Regions from separate parts of the Brenneria nigrifluens DSM 30175 genome, predicted to be linked through region 1. Evidence: predicted binding sites of a transcription regulator. Region 1 holds the regulator's gene; the other holds the start of a gene.

The links. The regulator PhoB, encoded in region 1, activates phosphate uptake and scavenging genes when phosphate is short. The targets are predictions, from matches to a motif close to CTGTCATAAAACTGNCNNAT.
Region 2: the regulator PhoB is predicted to act here: its motif matches at 4,287-4,306, upstream of pitA (inorganic phosphate transporter PitA).

Annotation. Positions count from the first base shown of each region.
Region 1 is NZ_CP034036.1:3,625,372-3,640,917, reverse strand. It holds gene EH206_RS17070 (methyl-accepting chemotaxis protein) at 1-1,420, shown strand, start outside; gene rdgC (recombination-associated protein RdgC) at 1,476-2,387, opposite strand; gene EH206_RS17060 (AAA family ATPase) at 2,534-6,217, opposite strand; gene sbcD (exonuclease subunit SbcD) at 6,214-7,440, opposite strand; gene phoB (phosphate response regulator transcription factor PhoB) at 7,658-8,347, shown strand; gene phoR (phosphate regulon sensor histidine kinase PhoR) at 8,375-9,697, shown strand; gene EH206_RS17040 (cobalamin-independent methionine synthase II family protein) at 9,937-11,043, shown strand; gene brnQ (branched-chain amino acid transport system II carrier protein) at 11,499-12,818, shown strand; gene proY (proline-specific permease ProY) at 12,891-14,252, shown strand; gene EH206_RS17025 (mechanosensitive ion channel family protein) at 14,309-15,546, opposite strand, start outside.
Region 2 is NZ_CP034036.1:4,720,517-4,736,062, forward strand. It holds gene EH206_RS22185 (NAD(P)/FAD-dependent oxidoreductase) at 1-1,187, opposite strand, end outside; gene uspA (universal stress protein UspA) at 1,286-1,726, opposite strand; gene uspB (universal stress protein UspB) at 2,283-2,618, shown strand; gene pitA (inorganic phosphate transporter PitA) at 2,704-4,215, opposite strand; gene EH206_RS22205 (BaiN/RdsA family NAD(P)/FAD-dependent oxidoreductase) at 4,496-5,686, shown strand; gene EH206_RS22210 (Ail/Lom family outer membrane beta-barrel protein) at 5,782-6,261, opposite strand; tRNA gene EH206_RS22215 (tRNA-Pro) at 6,700-6,776, opposite strand; partial or broken gene EH206_RS22220 (transcriptional regulator UhpA) at 6,897-7,004, shown strand; gene eptB (kdo(2)-lipid A phosphoethanolamine 7''-transferase) at 7,120-8,796, opposite strand; gene ligB (NAD-dependent DNA ligase LigB) at 8,919-10,634, opposite strand; gene gmk (guanylate kinase) at 10,957-11,580, shown strand; gene rpoZ (DNA-directed RNA polymerase subunit omega) at 11,635-11,910, shown strand; gene spoT (bifunctional GTP diphosphokinase/guanosine-3',5'-bis pyrophosphate 3'-pyrophosphohydrolase) at 11,929-14,028, shown strand; gene trmH (tRNA (guanosine(18)-2'-O)-methyltransferase TrmH) at 14,034-14,726, shown strand; gene recG (ATP-dependent DNA helicase RecG) at 14,726-15,546, shown strand, end outside.

The DNA of each region.
Region 1 (15,546 bases):
TCAACAGGCGGTGAAGGAGGGCAAACCGATTGTCACCGCGCCCTATATCGATGTATCCACCAAAGAGCTGATTGTTTCTTTCGCGGTCCCGGTGTTGGACGGCAACAGGGTCAAGGGGGTGACCGGCAGTGATTTGACGATGCAGAGCGTGATTGAAAACGTGAAGTCAATCAATCCTACCCCTGCCAGCTTTGGCGTATTGATAGCGCAGGACGGCACGATTATCGCCCACCCGGATGAAAGCCTTACCTTGAAAAACATCGCCGAGATTGCGCCGGGTATTAGTCTGTCCGCGCTGCTGACGGCCGCGCATCCGCTTGCCGTTGATGTTGCCGGGGCGGCGAAGCTGGCGCTCGCCCAGCCTATCCGCGGTACGAACTGGTATGTCCTGGTGGCGCTGGATAAAGCGGAGGCCACCGCGGGCATGCGCTCTCTGCTGCTTACCTCGGTGGGTACGCTGCTGGCGATCGCCGTACTCGGCGCGCTGGTGTTGGGGGTACTGGTGACATCGACGTTGCGGCGTTTGCTGCTGATTCGCGATGCGATGGACGATATCAGCAACGGTAACAACGACCTAACGCGGCGCCTGCCTGATGACGGGCATGATGAGGTGGCGCAGATCGCGCGTTCGTTCAATATCTTTATCGACAAGCTCGGCCAGGTGATGATTCAGATCCGCGATATCAGCGCCTCGCTACAGCTGGCGGCGAATGAAATATCGGCCGGCAATAATGACCTATCGTCGCGCACTGAGTCCGCGGCTTCCAGCATCCAGCAAACGGCCGCCGCGCTGGAGCAGATTTCCGCCGGGGTCACGCAGTCCGCGGGCTCTGCGCGGCAGGTGAATGACAAAGCCCTGCTGCTGGCGAAAGACGCGGGCAGCGGCGGAAAAGTGGTCTCGGACGTGATAGCGACGATGGACGATATCGTGGTCGCGTCGGGTAAAATCGGCGACATTATCGGCGTGATTGACGGCATCGCCTTCCAGACCAATATTCTGGCGCTGAACGCGGCGGTGGAAGCGGCGCGCGCCGGCGAGCAAGGGCGCGGTTTCGCCGTGGTGGCGGGGGAAGTGCGCAATCTGGCGCAGCGCAGCGCGCAGGCGGCGAAAGAGATTAAAACGCTGATTGAGTCTACGGTCGCCGGCGTCACCTCCGGTTCGGTTCAGGTTCGCCAGGCCGGCAATACCATGAATGAAATTGTTGGCGGCGTCTCGACGGTAACCTCGGTGATGTCTGAAATCACCCATGCGGCGGATGAGCAGATGCGCGGCATCAATGAAATCAACCAGGCGGTGGCGCAGTTGGATTCAATGGTGCAACAGAATGCGGCGCTGGTTCAGGAGTCGGCCGCCGCATCCGCGGCGTTGCAGTCCCAGGCTGAAGACCTGAGCGCGGCGGTAGGGCACTTCCGCGTGTAATCAGCCTGCCCGCCGCGGCGAGGGCGGCGGCGAGCGCACGGCATAAACGCCGAGGCTAGCGCTGAGCCTCGCCGCCCAGGGCTTCAATCAGGTTGGCGATCAGCGCCGCCAGTTCGGCGGTCATCAAAATAAAGTCGGCGTCGAAGCGCTGAGCGAAATCATCCCGATCGATATCATCGTTTTGTTCGCGCAACGTATCGGAGAACTTCAGCCGTTTCAGCGAACCGTCGTCCGACAGCACCAACTGTACCCGTTCCTGCCAGTCCAGCGCCAGTTTGGTGACCAGCTTGCCCGCTTCGATATGTACCGCGATTTCGTCGCTTACCAGATCCTGTTTTTTGCAGCGGATCACGCCGCCGTCTTCCAGAATCGCTTTCAGCTCGGCTTCATCCTGTAGGGCGAAACCGGCGGGAGGAGTACCGGAACGCACCCATTCGGTCAACGTCAGCTCGATGGGATTTTCCATCGTCAACGGCACCACCGGCAGCGAGCCGAGGGTTTTGCGCAACAGCGCCAGGGTGTCTTCCGCTTTCTTGGCGCTGGCGGCATCCACCATGATCAGGCCGTTGACGGTATCGATCCATAACCAGATTTGGCTGAAGCGACTAAACGCGCGCGGCAGCAGGCTGTGCAGCACCTCGTCTTTCAAGGCGTCTTTTTCGGTTTTTTTCAGCTTGCGGTGCTGTTCCGCCTCCAGCCGCTCTATTTTGGCCTGCAACGCCTGCTTAATCACCGGCGAAGGCAGGATCTTCTCCTCTTTGCGGGCGCAGATAACAATCTGTCCGTTAACCGCGTGCGTTAAGGCATCGCTGTGGGAGCCCATCGGCGACGCCCAGCCGCTTTTCATCATGTCCTGACTGCCGCACGGCGTGAAGGCAAAGGCGCTTAACTGTTTTTCCATCTCATCCGCCGACAGGACGACGTCGCGGTTCAGGCGGTAAATCATTAAATTTTTAAACCACAGCATGGTGTTATCCCTGACTGGGCGCGCAGGCTTGCACGCGGGTTCATTAATGCAGCGCGCATGATAACGAATTCGGCCGGGCGATGCAGAACAAAATCAGCTTATCCCCGTCATACTTCAGGGCGCATGCGCGTCGGCCGAGGCCTGAACTAAAGCGCAAATTCCGGCGCCAGCCGGCTGATGCCCAGGCCGTTAACCTTGGCGACCTTAATCTGTACGGCAATGCGTTCTTTCATCGCTTCGACGTGGCTAATGACGCCGATGGTTTTACCGCCGGCGTTGAGGTTATCGAGGGCGTCCAGCGCGGCGTCCAGCGTTTCCGCATCCAGGGTGCCGAAGCCCTCGTCGAGAAACAGCGAGTCGATGCTGGTTTTATTGCTCACCAGATCGGAGAGCGCCAGCGCCAATGCCAGGCTGACCAGAAAACTTTCCCCGCCGGAAAGCGTGCGGGTATCCCGCAGCGCGTCGGCCTGCCAGGTATCCACGATCTGTAGCTTCAACTCGTCATTGGTCTGGCGCTGCAACAGATAACGGCCGTGCAGACGGACAAGCTGCCGGTTGGCCAGATACACCAGATGATCCAGCGTCAGTCCCTGGGCGAATTTGCGGAACTTATCGCCTTTCTGGGAGCCGATCAGCTCGTTCAGACAGCTCCAGTCGTCATAGTGCCGCTGGCTTTGGTCGATTTCCGCCAGCAGCGCCTGCTGATTCTGGCGGTGGCGCTGGTCGGCGGTTAATTGCTGGCGCATTTCCCCCTGCTGCTGAAGATTGCTTTTCAGCGTTTCATTTAATTCGCCCAGCCTGTGTTGCACCCAGGGCAGGGCGGCTTCCGCCGCCAGCGTTTGCGGGCGCTGTTGCCGATGGGCGGTCAGAAGCCGCTCCGCCTGTTGATACAGCGCGGTCGCCTGTTGCCATTGCTGATGCAGTTTTTCTTTGCGCTCGCGCAGTTCGTTATGCTCGCGTTCATCCAGCAAGGCGCGTTGAAATGCCTCTTCATCCGCGAAAACGCTGTGTTGCAACGCCTGGGCGAAATCCTGCTCTGCCTGCTGGCGCAGCGCGGCGACGCGGGTCTGTTGCTGCTGTACGCCGGTTAATTCTCCGGTCAGGCGGTCCAGCGACGACTCCGCCTGCTGGCGTTGCGCCTGAATTTCCCGGCCGGCCTGTTCGCACTGCCGGCTTTTTTCACGCAGTTGGGCGCTGACTTCCGCCGTCGATTTATCACCGAAAAGCTGTTGCCGCTGCCGTTGGGATTCCTCCAGCGCGTTGGCGTGCGACAGCAGCTGTCGCCGTAACGCCAACAGCTGCTGTTCGCCAAGCTCGATGGTTTTGGTCAGATGCTGACGCTCCGCTTCCAGCGCCGCAGCGGCGTTCGATAGCTGCTGCTGTTCCTGCTCTGCCTCTTTCCAGACCCGCCACTCTTCGGCGCGTTGCGCCAGCCAGGTCTCCTGTTGCGCCGTCTCCGGCACGCCAAGGGAGAAATCCGCCAGCGTTTTTTCCATTTCCTGCCGATGCTGTTCCTGCTGCTCCGCGCTCTGTTGCTGCGCTTGCCGCAGCTCGGAGAGGGCATTCTTCAGCGTTTGCCGCTGTTGGGTGTTCAGCGCTATCTGCTGCTCCGTCTGTTGCAGCAGGGTATTTGCATTGGTCAGTGAATCCTTACTTTCCTGCCGTTGCCGTTGGGCCTGCTCGCGCAGCGCAATCTGCCGTTGAATCTGCTGTTCCTGGGTTTCGCACTGCGCCAGCCACGCGGTTAATTCGGCGAATTGCTCGGGGGCGTAATCCCCCGGTAAGCGCTCACTGACCTCGCGCCACTGTTGCAGTAACGTCTGATATTCCTCATCCATGCGGCCGCGATCGTGCTGCAACTGGTCAAGCTGTTGTTGCAATGCCGCCAGTTGCGCCTCGACGTGCGCCAGCGCGCTTTCTGACTGGCCGACCTCCTGGCTCAGTCGTAGCAGACGTTGTTCGGTTTCCGAGGTCTGCAGCGCCTGATAGCGTTCGACCGCCGGGTGGTGCGTCGAGCCGCACAGTGGGCATGCTTCGCCCGGCCGTAGCCGCCGCCTTTCCTCTTCCAGCTTTACAATGCGTATTTCCAACTGATGATTTTTATCCACCTCGGCCAGATGCTGACGGCGCAGCTCAAGCTCCGTACTTTGCCGTTGCCGCTGTTCCTGCAACCGGCCGCGCTGTTCCTGTAGCTGCGTTTGCCGGGTTGCCGACTGCTCCCTGCGCGAACCGAGCTGCCGGAACAGCTCTCCGAGGGTGGCCAGGCGCTGGCGATCGGGCCGCCGGGCGATGGACTGGTTAAGCTGCTGGTACAGATCGCTAATCGGCTGCCGGTCGTCCGCTTCCTGCAACGCCTGCTGATGCTGGTCGAACTGTTGCTGAGCATGGCTGACCGCGCCGTGCTGTCCGCCGCGCTGGGCGGTCAGTTTGTCCGCTTCCAGATTCAGCTGTTCCGCCTGTTGCTCATAGCGCGCCTGTTTTTGGCGCAGGTTCGCCAGCTCCTCAACCAACTGCCGTTGCCGCTGAAACTGTGCGCGCCACAGCGAAAGGTATTCCCCCCAGCGTTGATGATGAGGGTGCCGCCGGCGATAGTCGTGGATCTGCTCCAGCCGTTGCTTGGCGGACTGGCGCTGCCGCTCCGCTTGTTCCAGCTTGCGGCGATCCTCCTGCTGGCGCGCCTGCGTTTGCTCCAGTTCCTGCTGCTGTTTGTCCCGCTGCTGGCGCAGGGTGTTGATCTGGTGATCCAGCGGAATGATGCGTTCGCCGATCAGCGTCTCCTGCTGCTGGCGGTAGTCGGCTTGCCGGCGCTGTTCTTGCTGTGTTTTATCCTCTTGCCGGCGCAGCGCCAGCAGGACGCTCTCCTGGGTTAGCCGATGTTGCGTCAGGCCGTCGAGCTGCTTTTGCAGCGCCGCGGACTCGGCGTGGTAACGGTCCCGCTCCTGCTGGAGCGGCCTGAGTTTTTCCGCCGGTTCGCTTTGCGTCAGGCGTTCGAGCGCCGGCTGCGCCTGGCGCATGTCCTCCTCCGCCGCGACGAGCCGTTCTTTGCCGGCCGTCAGCGCTTGCTGATGTTGAGCGAGTTGTTCAAACCAGCGCTGATAAGTTAGCGCTTGCTCTCGCTCGCTAATCAGCGCCTGCTCCCGTTGCGTTAACGATGACAGCTGCGCCTCCAACTGCCGGCGCTGTTCGTCATTCAGCAGTTCGATTCCCGCCGCGCGCGCCTGCAGGGTATCCAGGGCGATTCTGGCCTGTTTGTGCCGGTCGAAAACGCGCTCGGAAATCAGCCCGTATATATCCGTGCCGGTCAGTTCCTCCAGCAGTTCGGCGCGCTCGTTGGCGTCCGCATTCAGAAAGGCGGCGAATTGCCCCTGCGATAACATCATCGAGCGGGTAAAGCGGCCGAAATCCAGCCCGGTGATGGCGGCGGTCATCTCCAGTTTTTCGGTCAGCTTTTCACACAGGATCGTGCCGTCATCCATGCGCGCCAGTTCGGCTTTCGGCGTTTGCAGGTTGCCGTCCGGGGAGTTTCTGGCCCGGCGCTGGCTCCAGAAGGCGCGGTAACCGACGCCTTTGACCTCGAACTCCACTTCGGCCAGGCACTCCGCCGTGTTGCGGGTCATCAGCTCATTCTGGCTGGCGGAAATGTTTTTCAGCCGCGGCGTCGCGTGATACAGCGCCAGGCAGATGGCGTCGAGCAGCGTGGTTTTCCCCGCGCCGGTGGGGCCGGTAATGGCGAACAGGCCGTTGCTGGCAAAGGGCTCGCGAGTGAAATCAATTTTCCATTCCCCTTTCAGGGCATTGAGGTTTTTTAACCGCAGGCTGAGTATTTTCATGCGCCGTGCTCGCTATTTTCCAATTCATCCATAACCTGATCGAACAGCGTGCGTACGCGCTGCTGACGGCTTTCTTCCAGATCGGCGGCGCTCGCCAGCCGGCGTTCGAAAACCTCGTGCACCGTCAACTCGTTCAGCGTCTCTTTCTGCTGGCGGACTATCGCCTGCAGGTGCTGTTCGCGGGCGCGGCGCAACAGCAGCACTTCGACGGGTAAACCGTCGGTCAGCGCCTGAATGCGTTTCTGCATATCGCTCAGATAATCCTGCGTGGTGATTTCAATATCCAGCCACACCGGCTTTTCGCCCTGATAGTCGCTGAAGGCGGCCAACTGCCGTTCTATTTCCGCCAGATCGCCTTTGATAAGGCGCATCGGCTGGGTGACCGGCACCGGGAGCGCCTCTACCGTCGGCGGGCCGCCCGGCGCCAAATCCACCAGATAAACCGATTTCCGGCTGCTTAATTCATCAAAGCTCAGCGGAATGGGGGAGCCGCTGTAGTAAATGGGCGCGCTTTTCGTTACCCGCTGCGGGCGGTGAATATGGCCGAGGGCGATATAGTCCGCCGGTGGAAAAGCCTGCGCCGGAAACGCATCCAGCGTACCGATATAGATATCGCGTACGGAATCGGAGGCGGTGACGCCGACGGTGGTCAGGTGCCCGGTGGCGATGATGGGCAGCGGCAGCCCCAGAATATCGCGCTGCCGGCAGGCCGACTGGTAACACTGGCGGTAATGCGTGGTGATGGCGTCCAGCAAGGCCTGCTGTTTTTCATCTCCGGATTGCCCGGCCTGGCTGGCGATCAGATCGCGCGGGCGTAAAAAAGGGATGGCGCACAGCAGGGCAGCGGGCTGATTCCGGCGGTTTTCCAGCACCAGCACCTGTTTGTCGACGTCGCCGTCGACGCTGGCGATAACCCGGGTATTGAGGCAGGCCAGTAGATCCCGCGATTCGTTCAGCGTGGCGACAGAATCATGGTTACCTCCCAGCACCACCAGCCGGCAGCCGGTGCGCTGCATATCGACCACAAAGCGGTAGTACATTTCCCGCGCATAGCTCGGCGGCGAACCGTTATCAAAGATATCCCCTGCTACTATTACCGCATCCGCCTGCTGCTGTTCGACCTGTTCCAGCAGCCAGTGCAGAAAAGCCTGATGTTCGGCCGCCCGGCTTTTGGTGTAAAAATACTGCCCCAGATGCCAGTCGGCGGTGTGGATAATACGCATGGAACTCCCTGAACGGCATGTAATCGCAATGCGCTTGATTATAAACAGCCATCGGGGCAGTGTCGTGGCGAAAACCGAAAGTTTGGAAAGCGGCTCGAAAATGCGTCGGACTGTTATTGTGCGGGATTGAAAAAATGCTTTTAATAAATCTGTCACAAAACTGACGCATAATGCCTCCCGCATGCAACGGCGACGATGATTAATGGCAGGATTAATGATGGCTAGACGCATATTGGTCGTGGAAGATGAAGCACCGATTCGGGAAATGGTATGCTTCGTACTGGAGCAGAATGGTTATCAGCCAGTCGAGGCCGAAGATTATGACAGCGCGGTAACGCAACTGTCGGAGCCTTTTCCAGAGCTGGTGCTGCTGGACTGGATGCTGCCGGGCGGTTCGGGTCTGCAGTTTATCAAGCATATGAAACGCGAGGCGCTTACCCGCGATATACCGGTCATGATGCTGACCGCGCGCGGCGAAGAGGAGGACCGCGTGCGCGGGCTGGAAGTCGGCGCGGATGATTACATTACCAAGCCGTTTTCCCCCAAGGAACTGGTGGCGCGCATTAAGGCGGTGATGCGCCGCATTTCGCCGATGGCGGTTGAAGAGGTGATTGAAATGCGCGGATTGAGCCTCGATCCCTCCTCCCACCGGGTGACGACGGAAGAGCTCGCGCTGGATATGGGGCCCACGGAATTTAAACTGCTGCATTTCTTTATGACGCATCCTGAGCGGGTTTACAGCCGCGAGCAGTTGCTGAATCATGTGTGGGGCACTAACGTTTATGTTGAAGATCGTACCGTTGATGTGCATATCCGCCGCTTGCGCAAGGCGCTGGAAACCAGCGGGCATGATAAAATGGTGCAGACCGTTCGGGGAACGGGGTATCGTTTTTCAACGCGTTATTGAAGGTCGTCGTAGCGGAGAAACATTAACGTGCTAGAACCTCTCTCATGGAAAAGGCTGGCGCTGGAGCTGGCTTTTTTTTGTCTGCCCGCGCTGTTACTGGGATTGATCTTCGGCTATCTGCCCTGGTTTCTGTTAGCCGCCGTTCTGGCGGCGCTGTGCTGGAATTTTTATAACCAGCTTAAACTCTCCTACTGGCTTTGGGTCGATCGCAGCATGACCCCGCCGCCCGGACGCTGGAGCTGGGAACCGCTGTTCTACGGTCTTTATCAGATGCAACTGCGCAACCGGCGGCGGCGGCGCGAGCTGGCGTTGTTGATTAAGCGTTTTCGCAGCGGCGCCGAATCCTTGCCGGATGCGCTGGTGATCACCACCGAAGAGGGCGCCATTTTCTGGTGTAATCATCTGGCGCAACACCTGCTCAGTTTCCGCTGGCCGGAAGATAACGGGCAGAATATCCTCAACCTGCTGCGTTATCCCGAATTCGCCGACTATATGAAAAGGCGGGATTTCAGCCGTCCGCTAACGCTGCAGCTAAATAACGCCCACCACGTTGAATTCCGCGTGATGCCCTATTCGGAAGGGCAACTGCTGATGGTGGCGCGCGATATTACGCAGATGCACCAGTTGGAAGGCGCCAGACGCAACTTTTTCGCCAATGTGAGCCATGAGCTGCGTACCCCGCTGACGGTATTGCAGGGCTATCTGGAGATGATGCAGGATGAAACGCTGGACAACGCCCTGCGCAGCAAGGCGCTGAATACCATGCAGGAGCAGACGCGGCGTATGGACGGACTGGTAAAACAGCTGCTGACGTTATCGCGTATCGAAGCGGCGGCGGCGATCGATCTGAACGAGAAGGTGGATATGCCGCTGATGCTGCGCGTCTTGCAGCGTGAAGCCCAGGCGCTGAGTCAGGATCGCCACGAGCTGGTTTTTCGGGTGAATGAGCGGCTGCAGATTTTCGGCAACGAAGAACAGCTGCGCAGCGCGGTTTCCAATTTGGTCTACAATGCCGTTAACCATACGCCGCCGGGCACGCGCATTGAGGTTTGCTGGCAGAAAACGCCGCAGGGCGCGCAGTTTCAGGTGAGCGACAACGGGGCGGGGATCGCCGCTGAACATCTGCCGCGCCTGACGGAGCGCTTTTATCGCGTCGATAAGGCGCGTTCGCGCCAGACCGGCGGCAGCGGGTTAGGACTGGCGATTGTCAAACACGCGCTCAGCCACCATGATTCCCGGCTGGAGATCCTCAGTGAGGAGGGAGCCGGTTCCCGCTTTGTGTTTACGCTGCCTAATCGGCTGATTGCGCCTGCCTCCGCGGCTGAAAATACCGTGAAACCCTCAGCCTGACGGAGGCGGACGCCATTGCTCAACCTTGAGCCGGGGGGTTGGGCATAAACTTGAAATTTATTCAATCACGGTGAAAATTCTTCAATTGCCGGGGAACAGGGCGCGTGGCAGCATACGGGGAATTTAGACGTCCAGATGTCTGAATAGTTGCCGTCGGTGACTATCACGCACGCTGTCCATTATTCCACTATTTCGCCGCCATCGCCCATCAGGGCGCGGGCCGGCAACCAGGAGCGACCATGGCTAAAACACTTCCCCCATTCCGTGCCGACGTCGTCGGCAGTTTGCTGCGCCCGGCGGCAATCAAGCAGGCCCGCTTGCAGTATCAGTCCGGTAAGATTGATGCGTTGCAGCTGCGGCAAATAGAAGATCGGGAAATTCTGCGAGTTGTCGAGCGGCAGCGCGAAACGGGCCTGCAGGTGGTGACGGATGGCGAGTTGCGCCGCAGCTGGTGGCATTTTGACTTTTTTGCCGAGCTGAACGGCGTTGAACGCTATGAAGCTGATCAGGGGATTCAGTTCAACGGTATTCAGACCAAGTCGCTGGGCATTAAAGTGACGGGGAAAGTGGGCTTTAATCCACATCACCCGATGCTGGAGGATTTCCACTATCTGAACGGCATTGCAGGGGATGCGGTGGCGAAAATAACCATTCCCAGCCCCAGCGTGCTGCATTTCCGCGGCGGACGTAAAGCGATAGACAGCACGGTATACCCGGATCTGGCGGACTATTTCAACGATCTGGCGCAAACCTGGCGCGACGCGATCCACGCATTTTATGATGCAGGCTGCCGCTATCTGCAACTGGATGACACCGTATGGGCCTATTTGTGCTCGGACGACCAAAAGCGCCAGATCCGCGAGCGCGGCGAAGATCCCGAGCAACTGGTGAGTACCTACGCCGCGGTGCTGAACAAGGCGCTGGCGGATAAGCCGGCCGATCTGGTGATTGGGCTGCACGTATGCCGCGGTAATTTCCGCTCTACCTGGATTTCGGAAGGCGGGTACGAACCCGTGGCGAAAACGTTGTTTGGCGAAGTGAATGTGGATGCTTTTTTCCTGGAGTACGACACGGAGCGCGCCGGGGGTTTTGAGCCGTTGCGCTTTATCAAGCCGGGTCATCAACAGGTGGTGCTCGGACTGATTACCACTAAAAACGGCGAGTTGGAAAATGCGCAAAGCGTTCAGGAGCGTATTGAGGAAGCGGCGAAATTCGTCGATATCGGCCAGCTTTGCCTTAGCCCGCAGTGCGGCTTCGCCTCCACCGAAGAGGGCAACAGCCTGACGGAAGAGCAGCAGTGGAATAAGCTGAGGCTGGTGGTCGATATCGCCGATCGGGTTTGGTGATCGTCTCGTTTTTATACTGAAAATCGTCCGCGCCGGTTCGTCTGAATCGGCGTTTTTTTATGGCGGGCTGTCTCTGCCCGCCACCTTTCAGGCCGTCGCGGCCGGCGATTTTTTATCTCATAAGTTTATTCTATGGCTTCATCATGCATTTTTTATGAATTTTATGCAGTTTATTGCAATGTATCGCCTTGAAATGCACAAATCATGTATCAGGTAATTTGCGATAGCTAATATTATCTGTTGTTATTGTTGTTTAATTTAGTTGAAAACTCTGGTTTTTCGATGCCGGCTTGTCTTTTAGCGCTATAAACGTTCTAATTGCCCCCCAATATGGCTGTGCGCCAAAAGAATACTCCTATAAATTTGCACTCCGTCTTTGTCCTGGCTTATGGACGGTGGTTGCGACACGGTTTTTTCTTCTTCTTATCGATTTATACAGGCAACGCGACATAACTATGAGTCATCGTTTAACGTCCAAAGATATCATGGCATTAGGTTTTATGACCTTTGCCCTGTTTGTCGGCGCGGGGAATATCATTTTCCCGCCGATGGTGGGTTTACTGGCGGGCGAACACGTCTGGATGGCCGCGGTCGGCTTTCTGATTACCGCGGTGGGGCTGCCGGTGCTGACCGTCGTGGCGCTGGCGCGCGTCGGCGGCGGTATTGACGCGTTAAGCTCCCCGATCGGCAAAAAGGCGGGGTTGGTATTGGCGACCGTCTGCTATCTGGCGGTTGGTCCGCTGTTCGCCACGCCGCGTACGGCCACGGTCTCGTTTGAGGTCGGGCTGGCGCCGCTGGTGGGAAACGCCGCTTCTCCGTTGCTGATTTATAGCCTGATCTACTTTGCGATTGTCATCGCGGTTTCGTTATACCCCGGAAAACTGCTGGATACGGTAGGGCATGTGCTGGCGCCGCTGAAAATCGCCGCCCTCGCGGTACTGGGCGTCGCCGCGGTGCTGTGGCCGGCCGGTTCCCCCATCCAGGCGACGGAAACCTACCAGCATGTGCCATTCTCCAACGGTTTTGTGAACGGCTATCTCACCATGGATACGCTGGGCGCGATGGTGTTCGGTATCGTTATCGTTAACGCCGCCCGTTCGCGCGGCGTTGAGAGCGCCAGGCTGCTGACGCGCTACACCATATGGGCGGTGCTGATTGCCGGCATCGGCCTGACGCTGGTCTACCTGAGTCTGTTCCAGTTGGGCGCCTCCAGCGGCGCTTTGGTGCCGGAGGCTTCCAACGGAGCTGAAATTCTGCATGCCTACGTCCAGCACACGTTCGGCGGCCTGGGCAGCAGTTTTCTGGCGTTGCTGATATTTATCGCCTGTATGGTAACGGCGGTCGGTCTGACCTGCGCCTGTGCGGAGTTCTTCGCGCAGTATCTGCCGCTCTCATACCGTACGCTGGTCTTTGTGCTGGGCGGTTTCTCCATGGTGGTGTCCAACCTTGGTTTAAGCCACCTGATTCAGCTCTCCGTCCCGGTGCTGACGGCAATCTACCCCCCCTGCATCATTCTGGTATTGCTGAGCTTTACGCGCTCCTGGTGGAATAACAATTCGCGTATTGTGGCGCCCGTTATGCTGGTCAGCCTGTTGTTCGGCCTGATTGATGGTATAAAATCGTCGGCCTTCAACGCGCTGTTGCCGGAGTGGAGCCTGCGCCTGCCGCTGAGCGAGCAGGGGCTGGCCTGGCTGCCGCCATCGTTGGTGGTTTTGCTGGCGGCGGCGATTTACGACCGGTTGGGTACTCATCAGGAAGCCAGAGTACATCAATAACGCGGTCAATGTGGGATGTATGCGCCACAGGCGATAGCCTGTGGTTTTTCTTTTTCAACAGGTTGCTTATCTATGGAACAACAATCCGCCAGGCTTAAGCGTGGGCTAAGTACGCGGCATATCCGTTTTATCGCCCTGGGTTCGGCGATCGGAACCGGTCTTTTTTATGGTTCGGCCAACGCCATTCAGATGGCCGGGCCCAGTGTTCTGCTGGCTTACCTGATCGGCGGCGTCGTGGCTTATATCATTATGCGGGCGCTGGGCGAAATGTCGGTGCATAACCCGCAGTCCAGCTCTTTTTCCCGCTATGCGCAGGATTACCTCGGGCCGCTGGCGGGCTATATCACCGGCTGGACCTACTGCTTCGAGATGCTAATTGTCGCCATTGCCGATGTCACCGCATTCGGCATTTATATGGGCGTGTGGTTCCCGGCGGTTCCCCACTGGATCTGGGTGCTGAGCGTGGTGCTGATCATCGGCGCTATTAACCTGATGAATGTGAAAGTCTTCGGCGAGCTGGAGTTCTGGCTCTCTTTCTTCAAGGTCGCCACCATCATTATCATGATCGTCGCCGGGATCGGCATTATCGTCTGGGGCATCGGCAACGGCGGCGAGCCCACCGGCATTCATAACCTGTGGACCAACGGCGGGTTCTTCAGTAACGGCGTGATGGGGATGATCCTCTCGTTGCAGATGGTGATGTTTGCTTACGGCGGGGTGGAAATTATTGGTATTACCGCCGGCGAAGCCAAGGATCCGCAAAAATCCATTCCCCGGGCCATCAATTCCGTTCCCTGGCGCATTCTGGTGTTCTATGTGGGTACGCTGTTTGTGATCATGTCGATCTACCCCTGGAACCAGGTCGGCACCCACGGCAGCCCCTTTGTGCTGACGTTCCAGCATCTGGGGATTACCGCCGCCGCCGGCATCCTGAATTTTGTGGTGATCACCGCCTCGCTGTCGGCGATTAACAGCGATGTGTTCGGCGTCGGCCGCATGCTGCACGGCATGGCCGAACAGGGCCATGCGCCGCAAATCTTTACCCGCCTTTCCCGGCGCGGGATCCCGTGGGTAACGGTGGTGGTGATGATGACGGCGCTGCTGGTGGCGGTATATCTGAACTACATCATGCCGGGCAAAGTCTTTCTGGTTATCGCCTCGCTGGCGACTTTCGCCACCGTTTGGGTATGGATCATGATCCTGTGCTCGCAAATCGCTTTCCGCCGCCGCCTGAGCCGCGATGAAGTGAAGTCGCTGGCTTTCCCGTTGCGCGGCGGTACGGCGACCTCGCTGTGCGCCATCATTTTCCTGGTGTTTATTATTGGTTTAATCGGCTACTTCCCGGCCACGCGGGTTTCGCTTTATGTCGGCGTTATCTGGATTGTCTTGCTGCTGGCGGGCTATCAGCTCAAGACGCGCCGTCAGCGGCGGTAGGGTGAGCATACGGGGATAAAGGTTTTATCCCCGTTTTACTTTCCGCGGGCGGTTGTTTAACGGACTGAAGTCACCTGCCGCGTCAGCGCCTGCATATCATATCCGGTCGGCGTCTGATGCACGCGCAACTCGAACTCCGGCATAACGGCGAAGATATGGTCGAAAATGTCCGCCTGTATGCTTTCGTACTCCACCCAGGCGGTGGTATTGGTAAAGGCGTAAATTTCCAGCGGTAAGCCTTCCGGCGTCGGCGCCAACTGGCGCACCATCAGCGTCATGCCTTTATGAATCCCCGGATGCGTGCGCAGATAAGCCTGAAGATAGGCGCGGAACGTCCCCAGATTGGTCAGCCGGCGTCCGTTGAGCGGGGAGGAGAGATCGGCGCCGTCCTGCGCATTATGCTGTTGCAATTCGCTGGTTTTGTGCGCGATATACGGCGAGAGCAGCCTGCTGCGCAGCAGCCGCTGTTGTTCGTCTTCGGTCATAAAATGTACGCTGGTGGTATCGATATTGACGCTGCGCTTGATGCGTCGGCCGCCCGATTCCGACATGGCGCGCCAGTTTTTGAAAGAGTCCGATATCAGGGCGTAGGTAGGGATGGTGGTGATGGTATTGTCCCAGTTTTTGACTTTAACCGTGGTCAAGCCGATATCGATTACCGCGCCGTCGGCGCCGTATTTCGGCATTTCCAGCCAGTCCCCCAGCAACAGCATATTATTGACCGAGAGCTGGATACCTGCCACCAACCCCATAATCGGATCTTTGAAAACCAGCATCAGGACTGCGGTCATCGCCCCCAGACCGCTGATCAGAATCAACGGCGATTTTCCTATCAGCAGCGACACCACCATAATGCCGATCACGATGGTGGCGATCAGCTTCAGGCTTTGAAATATTCCCCGCAGCGGCAGTTGGTTGGCGATTTTCGAACGCGATGAAACGCTCAGCAAGATATCAAGCAGCGAAAATAGCGCCAGCAAAGCGAAAATCATGATCCAGACCTGAGAACAGATCACCAGGGCTTCACGGGTTTCACTGTGCGACGGCAGCCACAGCACCACCTGAATATTGAGAATAATGCCCTGTAGCAGAAAGGCCAGACGATTAAACAGATTATGCTGCGTTAAAGCCTGCTTCCAATCGGGGACGCCGACGTTATCCGCTTTGGTTGACGAACGTAATACCACTCTTTTTAACACCACCTGATGAAGAATCAGATGGATGACGGCTGAAATCAGCAATATCAGCCCCAGAACAATCAGTAGCGCAATCATGCCAGCCTGTTGCATTCCCG
Region 2 (15,546 bases), 1.1 Mb from region 1:
TCCTCGCCCAACGCAAAATCGGCCAGGATACGCCCCGCGGCGGTCTGTTTCGACAGACCCGAGCCATTGCAGCCGGCGGCGGCATACACATTGTCCGCCAGCTGTCCCCAGATCGGCGCGCCGTTTCGCGTAACGCTAATCAGGCCGGACCAGGTATGCGCCATCGCCACATCTTTCAACTGCGGGAATATCCGGGCGAATATCGCCGCGTGACGCCGCGCATGGCGCCCGGTTTCCAGCGCGCCGGTGGTCAGACCCGGCGTAAAATTCACCTGCTCGCGGATCAGGAAACGGCGATCGCGCGTGTAGCGCAGCGTGGCGCCGGCCAGGGCATTGACCGGCGTAACGCCCCAGTCGGCCATGTCGCCGACGCGCTGGAGCTGCTGCGCATTGAGCGGTTCGGTCAGGGTAGCGAAGGTCGCTATCGCGAATAGCCGCCCTTTAAACAGCGGCAGGCCGCGCGCCGCGCCGTTGATCGCCATCATCAGCCTGCGGGCGCGGATCTCGCCGTGCGGCGTTTCCACATGAATACGCGCGCCGGCGTCAATGCTCAGCGCCGGTGAGTTCGCGTAAACGGTAACGTTTTCCGGCAGGTACGCCACCAGTCCCTGCATCAACGCCGCGGGATTAAGCAAAATACAGTTTGGGGTGTAGACGGCCCGATGATAAAAATGGGTGCCGAGACGACGGGCAAGCGCGTCCTTCTCCACAACCTGATAGGCTTCGCCAAGATTGTCAAGCTCACGGACATAGGCATCGATCAGCCCGTTGAATTTCGGGCTCACCGCGCAGTGATACTTTCCGGCGCTGCTCCAGTCGCAGTTGATCCCATGGCGCGCCACCCGCTCTTGCAGATGGGAGACGCCAAATTGCAGCAGGCGCCGGTAAGCGGCCGCTTTTTCCAATTCGGCGGTCGAACTGCCGATGTTATGCGGCAGTTCGATCGCGAAACCGGAATTGCGCCCGGAGGCGTTGTCCCCGATCTCACCCGCATCGAGCAGTACGATATGTTCATCAGGACGCTGTTCGGCGAGCCGCTGGGCGAATGCGGTACCGGCGTAGCCCGCGCCGATAATCAGCCAGTCCGCCGTGGTTTTCCCCTGCTGCTGCGGATAATCCAGCTTATCGCCAATGATTGCCGACCAGCCATTAACACTCTGATCAAAAGGTAAGTGCTTAATTTTCATTATGATGTAAGCCTTAAACTGCTTGTCATACAACAAAAGGCACCGCCCGCGGGCCGTGCCTTTTGTCAGCAGAACAGGTCGCCGGACAGCGATGATTTTTATTCGTCGTCGTCGTCTTCCCGCAGCGGAACAATCAGCATATCGATATGAACCGTGTTAATCAGCTGACGCGCGGAAGACATAAGCTTGCTCCAGAAATCCTGATGGTGGCCGCAGAGCACCAAATCCATATCGTATTTCTTGATGGCATCCACCAGAACCTGCCCGAGATCGCCGCTACCGCTCAATGTTTCGGTAATAGGGTAACCGGCATTCTGAGAAAGCTCGGTCAACGCATTCTGCGTTTCTTCAGAGATCCGTTGCTGCATATCGCCCAGATTGACGTCGATAAGCCCGGTGTAGAGATCGGAATAATTCACATCGACATGAATTAAAGACACTTTCGCGTTATACGGCCTCGCCATGGAGACCGCCTTTTCCACTAACACTTTGCTTTCCGGAGAAAGGTCAACAGCAATAAGGATATGTTTGTAAGCCATAATAAGACTCCTTCCGTAAAGACTAATGATGGGTCAGCAGATTTTCTCCTGCCAATCTGATACTTAACAGCGGATTATATGATAACACCCCGCTGCATTATGGTTATGTTCAGCAGATCACAACGGCGCGCTTTAGCGAACGACGGCTGAAAACACCAGATTATGACGACCTAACATTTTGATTCTTTCATCAAAGATCCGTTTTTAATCCTGTCAATGATATTGATAAGTGTAGTGGAAAGCGCTTATTTTTGCGGTCAAATCACGCAGTTTCTTCTTCAATTCAGGGCATTACCACAGAGAAAATTGTCTACTGCGCCGATTTTGCTGTATCTGTAGCAAAAAAACAGCTTCCTCCTCTACAATAAAAGTGAGGGCGATCCATCCTCAAGGGAAGAAAATAACCATAGGGTTAACCGTGATGCATTTGGTCATCCGGGCGCACTATAAAATCACGTGAAAACGTGTGGCATAAATATTCGCAGCGGTGTCATTGGCAAAACCTGCACTGCCATCGCCACCGGCGAATAGCACAATCGGGAACCGGGAGGGAAGCATGATCAGTACATTTGCGCTTTTCTGGGCTTTATGTGTTGTCTGCATCATCAATATGGCTCGATATTATTCCTCATTACGCGTATTACTGCTGATATTGCGCGACTGCGATCCGCTGCTGTATCAATACGTGGATGGGGGCGGTTTCTTCACATCACATGGTCAGCCAAGTAAACAGATCAGACTGGTGCGCTATATCTACGCCCAGCGTTATCTTGAGCATCACGATCCCGAGTTTGTGCGCCGCTGTGAAAGGGTGCGGGGTCAGTTTCTGCTCACCACGGCCCTGTGCGGACTGGTGGTTATCAGTTTGGTGGCGATGCTGATCTGGTATTGAAATAATGAACAGGTACTTAAAATAAAAAGGCGATCCGGTTAAGCATCGCCTTTTTTATATTTTATGACGGCAGAAAGCCTTATCGCTAAATAAGTTTTAATGCCAGCCAGTACAAAGTGCCGGACAGCAGCAGCGATACCGGCAGCGTCAGCACCCAGGCCAGCAGGATATTTTTCACCGTTTTACTCTGCACGCCGCCGCCATCGACGATCATCGTCCCGGCAACCGCGGAGGACAACACGTGAGTGGTGGAAACCGGCATCCCGGTATAACTGGCGACGCCAATCGACAAGGCCGCGGTAACCTGCGCCGAAACGCCCTGCGCATAGGTCATTCCTCTCTTGCCGATTTTCTCGCCGATGGTGGTCGCTACCCGTTTCCAGCCCACCATCGTACCCAGTGAAAGCGCGAGGGCGACGGCGATAATGATCCAAATCGGCGCGTACTCGATAGTCTGCAACAGGTCTTTACGCAGGTTGCTCAAATAGCGTTTGTCGTCGGACGGCGTTTCCGGCAGCTTGATAATCCGATCCATGGTATCGGCAATGCACATCAGCAGCCGGCGAACCTTGCCGCGATCGTCCGCATTCAGCTGCTCGTAGCTTTTCAGATTGCTCAGCAGGCTCTGAGTCTGCTCGATGGCGATCATCACGCGGGAGCTATCGCAGTAGAACTCGACCGCGCCGTTGCCATTTGCCGGAATGGTTTTTTCCGGTGACGGAATTAACGGCGGCGACAGATCGATGACATGCGCCAGCGCCGGACCGTGCTGCTGATAATATTCCTGTAGGTTGATAACGGAATCGCGGGTACGGCTGATGTCATAGCCGGAAGCGTTCATATTGACGATAAACCCGGCGGGCGCCACGCCAATCAGCACCAGCATGATAAGACCGATGCCTTTCTGACCGTCATTGGCGCCGTGTGAAAAACTTACCCCGATGGCGGATAAAATCAGCGCGGTGCGCGTCCAGAACGGTGGTTTGCGTTTGCCATCCTGCTTTTCGCGATCGCTTGGCGTGAGGTGTACGCGCTTGCGTTTTTTACTATTGCTCCAGAAACGGCGCAACAAGAAGACCATCAGACCGGCGATAATCATCCCCACAATCGGCGATAAAATTAACGACAGGAAAATAGCGATCATCTTGGGAACATTAAGCGCATCCACCACGGAGGTATCGGTCAGCAGAGCGTTGGTTAAACCGATACCGATGATGGCGCCGATCAAGGTGTGCGAACTTGAGGCCGGAAGCCCGAAATACCAGGTCCCGAGATTCCAGATAATGGCGGCCAGCAGCATGGAAAAGACCATCGCCAGACCGTGAGCCGAACTCACATTCAGCAATAAATCCGTGGGAAGCAGGTGGACAATGGCGTAAGCAACGCTTAATCCCCCCAGCAGCACGCCGAAAAAGTTAAACACGCCCGCCATAACGACGGCGAACTGCGCGCGCATGGCGCGGGTATAAATAACGGTAGCGACTGCATTGGCCGTATCGTGGAAGCCATTGATAGCTTCATAAAACAATACAAACAACAGAGCCAGTATCAACATCAGGCCGGTGTAGTAATCCAGTCCGGCAAATAAATGTAGCATAAGCGTTAGGCCATTTAGTGGTCATGAACGCGGCGCATTATCTGCGACAAGCGGGGGCGGGGAAAAGGGAAATATGACTTTTTTTTGACTTAGGGGGTAATGAATTATGGCGATCTATTCACTTAATATATAAAAATCAACAAATTATACATTTTTACCAAAACACGCAAATTGTTACGCTGGCATCCGGCGGAAACGGACACTACAATTTGCCGCCCGCAGGTTGCAGGCATTCATAGCTGGATAGCCACGCCCAGAACCCATAACCGGAGAGATCATGGTGGAACAGTTTGACGTTGTCATTATCGGCGCCGGCGCGGCGGGGTTGTTCTGTGCCGCGCAGGCGGGGCAGCGGGGATTGCGCGTTCTGCTGCTCGACAACGGCAAAAAGCCCGGGCGTAAAATTCTGATGTCCGGCGGCGGGCGCTGCAACTTTACCAATCTGTACGTCGAACCCGCGGCTTATCTTTCCCAGAATCCCCACTTCTGTAAATCCGCCCTGGCGCGCTATACCCAGTGGGACTTTATCAGCCTGGTGAATAGCCACCATATCGCCTACCACGAAAAAACCCTCGGCCAGCTATTTTGCGATGACTCGGCCCAGCAGATCGTCGATATGCTGCTCAAGGAGTGCGAGCGGGCCGACGTCGCGCTACGTTTGCGCAGTGAAGTGGCGGCGGTGGAAAAAACGGGCGATACGTTCATATTGCAATTGGCCAACGGCGCGGCGCTGCATAGCCCGGCGCTGGTGATTGCCAGCGGCGGCCTGTCCATGCCGGGCCTGGGAGCGACGCCGTTCGGTTATCAAATCGCCCGGCAATTCGGGTTAAACGTCTTGCCGACGCGTGCCGCGCTGGTGCCTTTTACCCTGCATAAACCGTTGCTGGAACACCTGCAGACGCTATCCGGCGTCTCCGTACCGGCGGTGATAACCGCGGAAAATGGCGTGACGTTCCGGGAAAACATCCTGTTTACCCATCGGGGGCTTTCCGGTCCTGCGGTGCTTCAGCTCTCCAGCTATTGGCAGGCGGGCGAGTGGGTAACCATTAATTTGCTGCCTAATCAGGATATGGCGGCGCTGATTAATGATGAACGGCTGGCTCATCCCAATCAAAGCCTGAAAAATACCCTGTCGCAATGGCTCCCCAAACGGCTGGTCGAATGTCTGCAAACGCTTGGGCAATTGCCGGATGTCACGCTGAAACAGCTGAACGCCGCCCGGCAATTACAAATCGAGAAAAACATCAGCCAATGGCGGGTGCAGCCCAACGGCACGGAAGGCTACCGGACGGCGGAAGTCACGTTGGGCGGCGTGGATACCCGGGAGCTGTCGTCAAAAACCATGGAAGCCAATAAAGTACCGGGCCTCTATTTTATCGGGGAAGTGGTCGATGTCACCGGCTGGCTCGGCGGCTACAATTTTCAGTGGGCCTGGAGTTCGGCCTGGGCCTGCGCCCAGGCGCTGCCATGACGACGGCAACCGATCGCTGGAGAGCATTACGAGGCGTAGTGCGGGAGATAACCGACAGGCCGGAAAGCCCGCCGGTTAATCGATGAGGCGGCCAATCAGAAGCGGTAACCTACCCCAACGTTGAAAGCATCGATACGGGAGTCGTATATTTTTGTCCCCTCGTAACCGACATCAATCACCCAGTTTTCAACAGGGGCGATTTGCACACCCACGCCGTAGGCAAATTTGGATTTCTTTTCGCTGCCGGATTCACTATAAAATGGCTCGGAGTATTTCCAGTCCACTTTACCGTAGCCAATCCCCGCCAGACCATAGATGCTCACGATATCGTTAAAACGGTAAGACGGCCCTACCAGCAGGGAGTAATATTTGGCCTTATCACGCTCGTGGGAATCAAACTCCCGATCGTAAAAGTCCTCTTTCGCCCCCATATAGGTGAAAGAACCAATAATACCGAGAGCGGAATCACCCTGATAATGGTACTTGGCGGTAACACCTTTCAGATCTTTGAAACCATCAACATTCGCCTGCGCATAGCCTAACGAGACCGTCTGCGCCGCGTGAGCGGCAGACATTCCCATAACGCAGGCAACCAGGGTAGAAAGCAACAGTGGCGTTTTTTTTCTTTGTTAGGCCGTGGGGATTTTGGTGTGATACAAATTTAAGTATCCAACATTGCGCATACCAGGGCGACTCATCAGAAAGGAGTTGGTTAGCCCACGGCCAAATCTCGGTAGCAAGAAACGCGGCATGGTGGATTTCTGTAATTTTGATTGATGGTGTCGATATCAATCTGTGTTGTCCGGGTATTGGTGGTACATGCTCCCGGCGCATGGTCAGAGGGGTGTTATATGGCGAGGCATAACTAAGCGTATAACTAAACTTCCCGGCTGTAAACGGGGTACACCGATAGATAACAGGCAATAAAAAACCCGCCAATCCAGTCAGGATGCGGGTTTCTTGGTACTTTCCGGCTGTATCCGTCTATTCCTGACGCTTACCGAAAGTCGATTTGGTCGGTGAGAGAGGATTCGAACCTCCGACCCCTTCGTCCCGAACGAAGTGCGCTACCAGGCTGCGCCACTCACCGAGTGCGGGCGCATATTACTGCTACCCTATTAAGGCGTCAATCCCTTTTTAGAAAAAGGATTATGGCTGTTGGTAAAGTATTCAATGCCGAACATGCGGGTGGTCGGCGAGTTTGGTTCCGGCCGCGAAGCGCGCCGTGGCGACGGGCGGCCGCTACCTCACGCCGGACGTGGCGCTGAAACTGGCGTCCTCCAGGCAGGATCCTATGACCCGCCGCGAAAAACAGGTTCGCCGACAAAGAACAGCGTAATCCGTCATGCCCGCAGGCGAGGCATATCTTGTAATCCGAGAGGCCGTAACCTGCCTACTACCGCAGGTGACGGCCTCTTTGTGCGTAACTCTGGTTAACTTCCCTTGTGGCACCAGTTGTTTTTCGGGTTGATGCCGCCGTCCGGCGAGGTATAGCCAATGCATCCCAGGATGGTGTCGAACAGCTCTTCGTGGCGGTGCGTTTTACCTATCCGCTGTTGCGCCTTGAGCCGATCGAAGGCGTTAAGATTATTGGGGTCGGCCAGGAATGTATCCGATGCCCAGACTATCATCGGCGATCGGAACTGCTCCGGCGGCGCCATATGGCGCGGCGTACCATGCAGGTGATGGTTATCATCGATGGATTCACCATGATCGGAGGCATAAAAGACCAGCGCTTTTTTATCCCGCACCTGATTAATCACGTTATCGATAAAGCTGTCGGTATACAGCACGCTGTTATCAAACGCGTTAATCAGCTGCTCGCGGGAACAGGAGGCGTCCACCCCCATGCATTCCGGCTGATAGCGGGCATAACTGCGGGGATAACGCATCGAATAGAGATAATGGGACCCCTTGGTATGCAGCACAATCAGATGCTTGCCGCGTGGGTAACGTTCCAGCGATTCCTTAACTTCATCCACCAGCAGCATGTCGTCCACCGACTTGCCGTCGTTGCTTTTTTCCGACGCAATCATTTCGCGAAAAGAGTAGTTGTCAGCTTCGATACTGTTATAGAACCAAACCTCGCTCTGCATCGCGAACAGCTCGGACGTAAACCCCAGCTCCTTGAGTACCGCAAAGATATTTTGCTCCTTCAGCGTACGTTGAGGGTTGTCTTCCGTACCGCCTTCGCGCACAAACATGCAGCGCATGGAAAGCTTGGTCGAGGTATCGCAGGAGTGACCGCGGAAGGCGACCAGATTTTTTTCTTTCGACAGTCTGGGCGTGGTGTCGCGCTCATACCCCAACAGCCCCATATGATCCCAACGGGTGGTTTCACCGATGATAAAGACCACGTAGGTGTCATCAATCCCTTTGGGCGGGACATAGGTAAAGTGCTTGCCGGGATCGAACAAATTCGTCGAGTCCAGGCTTTCGTCATATTTCGTGTAGGCGAACAGCCCCAGCGCGGAAAGCCAGTTTGACGGCAAGTAGGAATGCGCCACCACGCCGCCATAGCTGGGTAAATCAACGTTGGAAAATTTTTCAGAGACCGACTGGGCTCGGTCCATATAGCGGATCGGCAACCACACCAGCGCGATGACGGCCAGTAAAATCAGCACCGGCGACAGGCGCTTTCCCGGCGATTTCAGCTGTTCAATCAAGGTATGGCGTAATTCGTTTTTCCAAATCAGCAACAAGGGCAATGCGCTGACCGCCAGCATCCACAGAATAAAATGGAGGCCGATAACTTCTTTGGAAAGGTCAATGTCCGTGGTCATGACGGCGGCAATAATGCCGTAGCCGATAACTACATTGTAAAAGCTCATGTAATAACTGGCGGCGACGGAAATAAGGACCAGCAGCGAAGCCACGATGCGATAAAAATAGCGCCCGCCCAGCGAAATAATGCGCATAAGAAAAAAGGTAGACAATATACAGGCGGCCAGTTCAATCATCGCCGGGAGAAATTTTGATATTTGCGTGCCCGTGACGATGGAAAAAGAATCAAACCGTCGATAAAAGACCGAAAGATTAAGGAAAAAACCGATATATATTGCCAAGACTAACGATAACTTAGGCTGTGAAAACGTGGGACCAAACTTCATCGCGTCAAATGCTCCGACAAAACTTATTTATTATCCGAAGCTGTAGGACAACGTCATAATGGGGGAGTTCAGTACCGCAGCGCGCGTTTTGCCTGTGTCGGTATAACGACAAAGCCGTTACACTACCGCTTAGCGGCGCCCCTTATATTTTTTATTCCCTCGTTACCCAGCCAGGCAATAAGCTCAACCACCGCCGGATGATGCAAAAAAGCCATGATCTCTTCAGCCCGCTTGGCGCCTATCCCCGGAAACTGCCGCCACTGCAACGCGCTAAGCTGTTGCAACTGCGGCCAGCTTATATCCTCCAGCACATTCCCGGCCGAGCGCGGCAAGGGAAGACCCAGCGCCATCAGCCAACGCGCCAAAGGCTGCTGACGAGCCTGCTGTAAATTGTCATAAAGGTTATTGGCCTGCTTGATGCCAACCCCCTTCACGTCCTGTATCTGTTCCCTACTCAGCGCCAACCATGACGCCACGTCACGCAATACGCCCTGTTGCGTCAAGCGGCGCCACATCCCCTCGCTGACGCCTTTAAGATTCAGCCCGTGCTCGCCGCTGAGCCAGGTCAGCCGTGCAACCATCTGTTGCCGACAGGCAAGGCTGTATTGAAAGCAACTGAGAGAATGAAAATCACCCTCCGGCGGCGGAATGACCGCGGCGCGTTCTGCAACCCGCCACACCACCTTGTCCAGCCGGGGGATACCCTGCCCGGCCAGACTGATGGCGATCTGATCGCCGGGCAGGACATCCCATTGCCGCCAGCGCGATAGCGACCCCACGTTGACCCGGCGCACCGTCTTGTCATCCAGCCGCAGCGGGTTGAGCCTCAGCACCACGCTAATCCTGCCGGTACGGCCGATGGCAAAATCAACGCCGTTAACCTCCGCCACCTGCCGCACCGGCGGATATTTCCAGGCAATGGCCCAGTCGGCCGGAGTATTTCGCCAATAGCGCCCCTGCGGTTCTTTATCCTGACGGATCACCACGCCGTCGGTGACAAAGGGCAAGGGATGGCGAAACCAGCGCTCCCGCCAGCGTTCGGCCTCCTCCAGCGAGGAGATGCGATGCGTATAATCGGCCGTCATGGCGAACCCCATCGTCCGTAATCCCTCAAGGCGCTCGGGCAGCGCGGCCGGGCCGTCTGGCCACTCCCAGATAAAAACGCCGATGCGCGGCAAAACGGATGAAGACTGACGGCGGCGCATCTCCCCGGCAACCGCCGCCCGGGCATTGATTCCGCCTTGCAGATCCTGCCGATGGCCGGCCACCTTAAGGAACAGCTCCCCCTGTAGCACCAGCGTGGCGGGCGCCCCGCTCAGTTCGTTGGGGATATCCGCAATATTCAGGACTTTTTGCGTCCAGTCCTCTCCTCGCCAGCCGTTGCCCCGGCTGATTGCCGACGCCAGTTTTCCCTGTTGATACACCAGCGTTACCGCCACGCCGTCAATTTTGGGCTGGATCCAGACATCCTGATGCTGTTTTATCCATCGTGACAGTTGCCCGCGGTCGGATAGCTTTTTCAGGCCGGTATGCGCCACCGGATGCGCCTGTTTGCCGCTGTCCGGCAGGCGAATGGAAAAACCCGGCCCGGCTGGGTGAAAACAACGCCGCCAGTGCTCCAGCCGGCCGCGCAGTTGGTCGTAAACCTCATCCTCCACCGCACTGGTTCCCGCCTGATAATAAGCGTCATCCCATTGCTCCAGTTGCTGGCGCAGCATCAGCATCTCTTTTTCGGCTCGGCCGACCGACCAGTCAGGACAAACGGGCGCGGCGCTTAACGGCCCGCCGGCCACCCCCGCCAATATTACGCTGACCAACCGTGTGAACCAGCAATTCATATGACCTCCCCCCTGAGTGCGAACCGCGCACGGCAAGTACAGCGCGGTCGCCGACGTAAGACGAGGGAGAAAAACCAACAATGCAAAACGCCCCGCAAAGTTTTTGGCCGTTTTTCATCGGTATCAAAAACCACCGGAATCGGTTGCGCAAAGCGTCAGGAAAAGGTTGGCAGCGGGCGTTTCTGGTGGCATAAGGGTAGAACATTCTGCGATGCCGCTTATCACCGCGCGACTGATGGCATATTGCCGTGTATAATGTGAGGAAATGCACGTCTTGCTGCATCCATATCAATAATTAATTGCAATTAATAAAACTCCAATTATGGCCCAAGGCACGTTATATATCGTTTCCGCTCCCAGTGGGGCTGGAAAATCAAGTTTGATTCAGGCGCTATTTAAAACGCAGCCGCTTTATGACACCCAGGTATCGATTTCCCATACCACACGGGCCAGACGACCGGGGGAAAACCACGGCGAACACTACTTCTTCGTCCCGGTTGATGAATTCAAACGGATGATCCGGGAAAATGAATTTCTGGAATATGCGGAAGTTTTCGGCAATTACTACGGCACGTCCCGGCTGGCCATCGAGCAGACGCTGGCGTCCGGCGTGGATGTTTTTCTGGATATCGACTGGCAGGGCGCTCAGCAAATCCGCAGCCAGATGCCGCAGGCGCGCAGCATTTTTATTTTGCCGCCGTCAAAGGAAGAGCTGGCGCGCCGCCTGCGCGGCCGCGGTCAGGACAGCGAGGAAGTCATAGCCCGCCGTATGGCGCAGGCCGTGGCCGAGATGACACACTACGCAGAATATGATTATTTGATTGTTAATGACGATTTCGATTTGGCGTTGCTCGATCTGAAAACCATTATTCGCGCTGAACGTCTGCATTTAAGCAGGCAAAAAGTACGGCATGACGCATTAATCACCAAACTATTGGCAGACTGACGGCTCTTTCAGTATGATGCCCAGTCATTTTATTTCCCTGTGGAGTAGCACATTATGGCACGCGTAACTGTTCAAGACGCTGTAGAGAAAATTGGTAATCGTTTTGACCTGGTGTTGGTCGCTGCTCGTCGCGCCCGCCAGATCCAGACCGGCGGTAAAGATCCGCTGGTTCCTGAAGAGAACGACAAATACACGGTGATCGCCCTGCGGGAAATCGAAGAAGGCCTGATCAACGCCCAGATCCTGGACGTTCGTGACCGCCAGGAGCAGCAAGAGCAGGAAGCCGCGGAAATTCAGGCGGTTACCGCGATTGCTGAAGGCCGCCGTTAATCAGACCACGAGTCGCCCTTGTATCTTTTTGAAAGCCTTAATCTGCTGATTCAACGTTATCTGCCGGAAGAGCAGATTAAACGTTTACGGCAGGCTTATCTTGTCGCGCGTGATGCCCACGAGGGGCAGACTCGCTCCAGCGGCGAACCCTATATCACTCATCCGGTTGCCGTCGCCTGTATTCTGGCCGAGATGCGTCTCGACTATGAAACGCTGATGGCCGCGCTGCTGCACGACGTGATAGAGGATACGCCCGCCACCTATCAGGACATGGAGCAGCTTTTCGGCAAGAGCGTCGCCGAACTGGTGGAAGGCGTTTCCAAGCTGGACAAGCTGAAGTTCCGCGACAAGAAAGAGGCGCAGGCGGAAAACTTCCGCAAAATGATCATGGCGATGGTGCAGGATATCCGCGTCATTCTGATCAAACTGGCCGACCGTACCCACAATATGCGCACGCTGGGTTCGCTACGTCCGGACAAGCGCCGCCGCATCGCCCGCGAAACGCTGGAAATATACAGCCCGCTGGCGCATCGGCTGGGTATTCACCACCTCAAGACCGAGCTGGAAGAGCTGGGTTTTGAAGCGCTCTACCCCAACCGTTACCGCGTCATCAAAGAAGTGGTCAAGGCCGCCCGCGGTAATCGCAAAGAGATGATCCAGAAAATCCTCGCCGAGATTGAAGGACGTCTGACCGAAGCGGGGATCGCCTGCCGGGTAAGCGGCCGCGAAAAGCATCTCTACTCCATCTACTGCAAAATGCACCTCAAAGAGCAGCGTTTCCATTCCATTATGGATATTTACGCCTTTCGGGTGATCGTCAAGGAGCTGGATACCTGTTATCGCGTGTTGGGCCAGGTGCACAGTCTGTACAAGCCGCGTCCGGGCCGGGTAAAAGACTATATCGCCATTCCCAAGGCCAACGGCTATCAGTCGCTGCATACGTCGCTGATTGGTCCGCATGGCGTGCCGGTGGAAGTGCAGATCCGCACCGATGATATGGACCAGATGGCGGAAATGGGCGTGGCCGCGCACTGGGCCTATAAAGAAGGCGAAAGCAGCACCACCGCTCAGGTTCGCGCCCAGCGCTGGATGCAAAGCCTGCTGGAATTGCAGCAGAGCGCCGGCAGCTCGTTCGAATTTATCGAAAGCGTTAAGTCCGACCTGTTTCCGGACGAAATGTACGTTTTCACGCCGGAAGGGCGCATTGTGGAGTTGCCGGCCGGCGCCACGCCGGTGGACTTCGCCTACGCCGTGCATACCGATATCGGCCACGCCTGCGTCGGCGCCAGAGTCGACCGCCAGCCCTATCCGCTATCGCAGTCGCTGACCAGCGGACAGACCGTGGAGATCATTACCGCGCCGGGCGCCAGACCGAACGCCGCCTGGCTGAACTTTGTGGTCAGTTCCCGAGCGCGCGCCAAAATCCGCCAGATGCTGAAGAACCTCAAGCGCGACGACTCCGTCAGCCTGGGCCGGCGGTTGCTGAATCATGCGCTGGGCAGCGGCCGCAAACTGTCGGATATCCCGCCCAAGAATATTCAGCTTGAGCTGGACAGAATGAAGCTCGCCACGCTGGACGATCTGATGGCGGAAATCGGACTGGGCAACGCCATGAGCGTGGTGGTGGCGAAAAACCTGCTCAATGAACAATCCCAGTTGGATAACACCGGGCCGCGCAAACTGCCGATTAAAGGCGCCGACGGCGTGATGGTCTCGTTTGCCAAATGCTGCCGCCCCATTCCGGGCGATCCGATTATCGCTCACGTCAGTCCCGGTAAGGGTCTGGTTATCCACCACGAATCCTGCCGCAATATTCGCGGTTACCAGAAAGAGCCGGAGAAGTTTATGGCGGTGGAATGGGATAAGGTGACCGAGCAGGAGTTTATCGCCGAAATCAAGGTGGATATGTTCAACCACCAGGGCGCGCTGGCCAATCTGGCGGCCGCCATCAATACCGCCAATTCAAATATCCAGAGTATCAATACGGAAGAAAGGGACGGCCGCGTATACAGCGCCTTTATCCGTCTCACCACGCTCGACCGCGTTCATCTGGCGAACGTTATGCGCAAAATCCGTGTAATGCCGGATGTAATAAAAGTTAACCGTAACCGAAACTGACCGCTATGACACCGCAACGCTACGCGCGTATCAGAGAGATGCTCAGCTGCCGCCAGCCCGATCTGACCGTCTGCATGGAGCAGGTGCATAAGCCGCACAACGTGTCCGCCGTTATTCGCACCGCCGATGCGGTAGGCGTCCATCGGATCCATGCCGTCTGGCCCGGCAGCAGAATGAAAACGCTGGCGTCTTCCGCGGCCGGCAGCAATAGCTGGGTGCAGGTTAAAACGCACCGCACCATCCATGACGCGGTCGGCCACCTGAAAACGCAGGGCATGCAGATTCTGGCCACCCATCTTTCCCCGCAGTCCGTCGATTTCCGCGAAATTGATTACACCCGCCCGACCTGCATTTTGCTGGGGCAGGAAAAAACCGGCATCAGCAAAGAGGCCTTACGGCTGGCCGATCGGGATATCATCATTCCGATGACCGGCATGGTGCAGTCGCTGAATGTCTCCGTCGCCTGCGCCTTGATTCTGTATGAAGCGCAGCGCCAACGGCAGATGGCGGGCATGTATCAGCGCCAAGAGAGCCCGCTGGACGACGCGGAACAGCAGCGGCTGCTGTTTGAAGGCGGCTACCCGGTACTGGCGCGCGTCGCCAAACGTAAAGGTTTACCCCGCCCTTATATCGACGGCAGCGGTCAGATCGTCGCCGATAGCGCCTGGTGGGCGTCAATGCAATCCTCGGAGTGCTGATGAGAGGCCGCCTGCTGAATACCCAACCGCTGAGCACGCTTGCCGGCGTGGGTGCCAGTCAGGCGGCCAAACTGGCCCGCCTCGGGCTGGAAACCGTGCAGGATTTATTGCTGCACCTGCCGTCGCGCTACGAAGATCGCACCCGGCTGTACGCCATCGGGGATCTTCTTCCCGGCATGTACGCCACGGTGGAAGGCGAGGTATTGCACCACGACGTCACCTTCGGCCGGCGCCGCATGCTGACCTGCCAAATCAGCGACGGCAGCGGCCTGCTGACCATGCGCTTTTTCAATTTCAACGCCGCGATGAAGAACAGTCTGGCGCCGGGCCAGCGGGTCACTGCCTATGGCGAAATTAAACGCGGCAAAATCGGCGCGGAAATCATCCACCCGGAATACCGCATCCAGGGCGATACCCCGCAAATAGAACCGCAGGAAACCCTGACGCCGGTTTATCCCGCCACCGAAGGCGTGCGCCAGGCAACCCTGCGCAAGCTCACCGACCAGGCGCTGGCGCTGCTGGACGCCAATCCTATCGATGAACTGCTGCCGGAAGAGCTGGGGCGTTCGCTTATCAGCCTGCCCGAAGCCCTGCATATCCTGCACCGGCCGCCGCCCGACGTTCAGCTCGGCGAGCTGGAGCAGGGTAAGCACCCGGCGCAGCAGCGGCTGATTATGGAAGAGCTGCTGGCGCATAATTTAAGCATGCTGGCGGTGCGCGCCGGCGCGCAAAGCTACCGCGCCCTGCCGTTAGCGGCCAATGACGCCCTGAAACGGCGTTTGCTGTCGGCGCTGCCTTTCTCGCCGACGCGGGCGCAGCA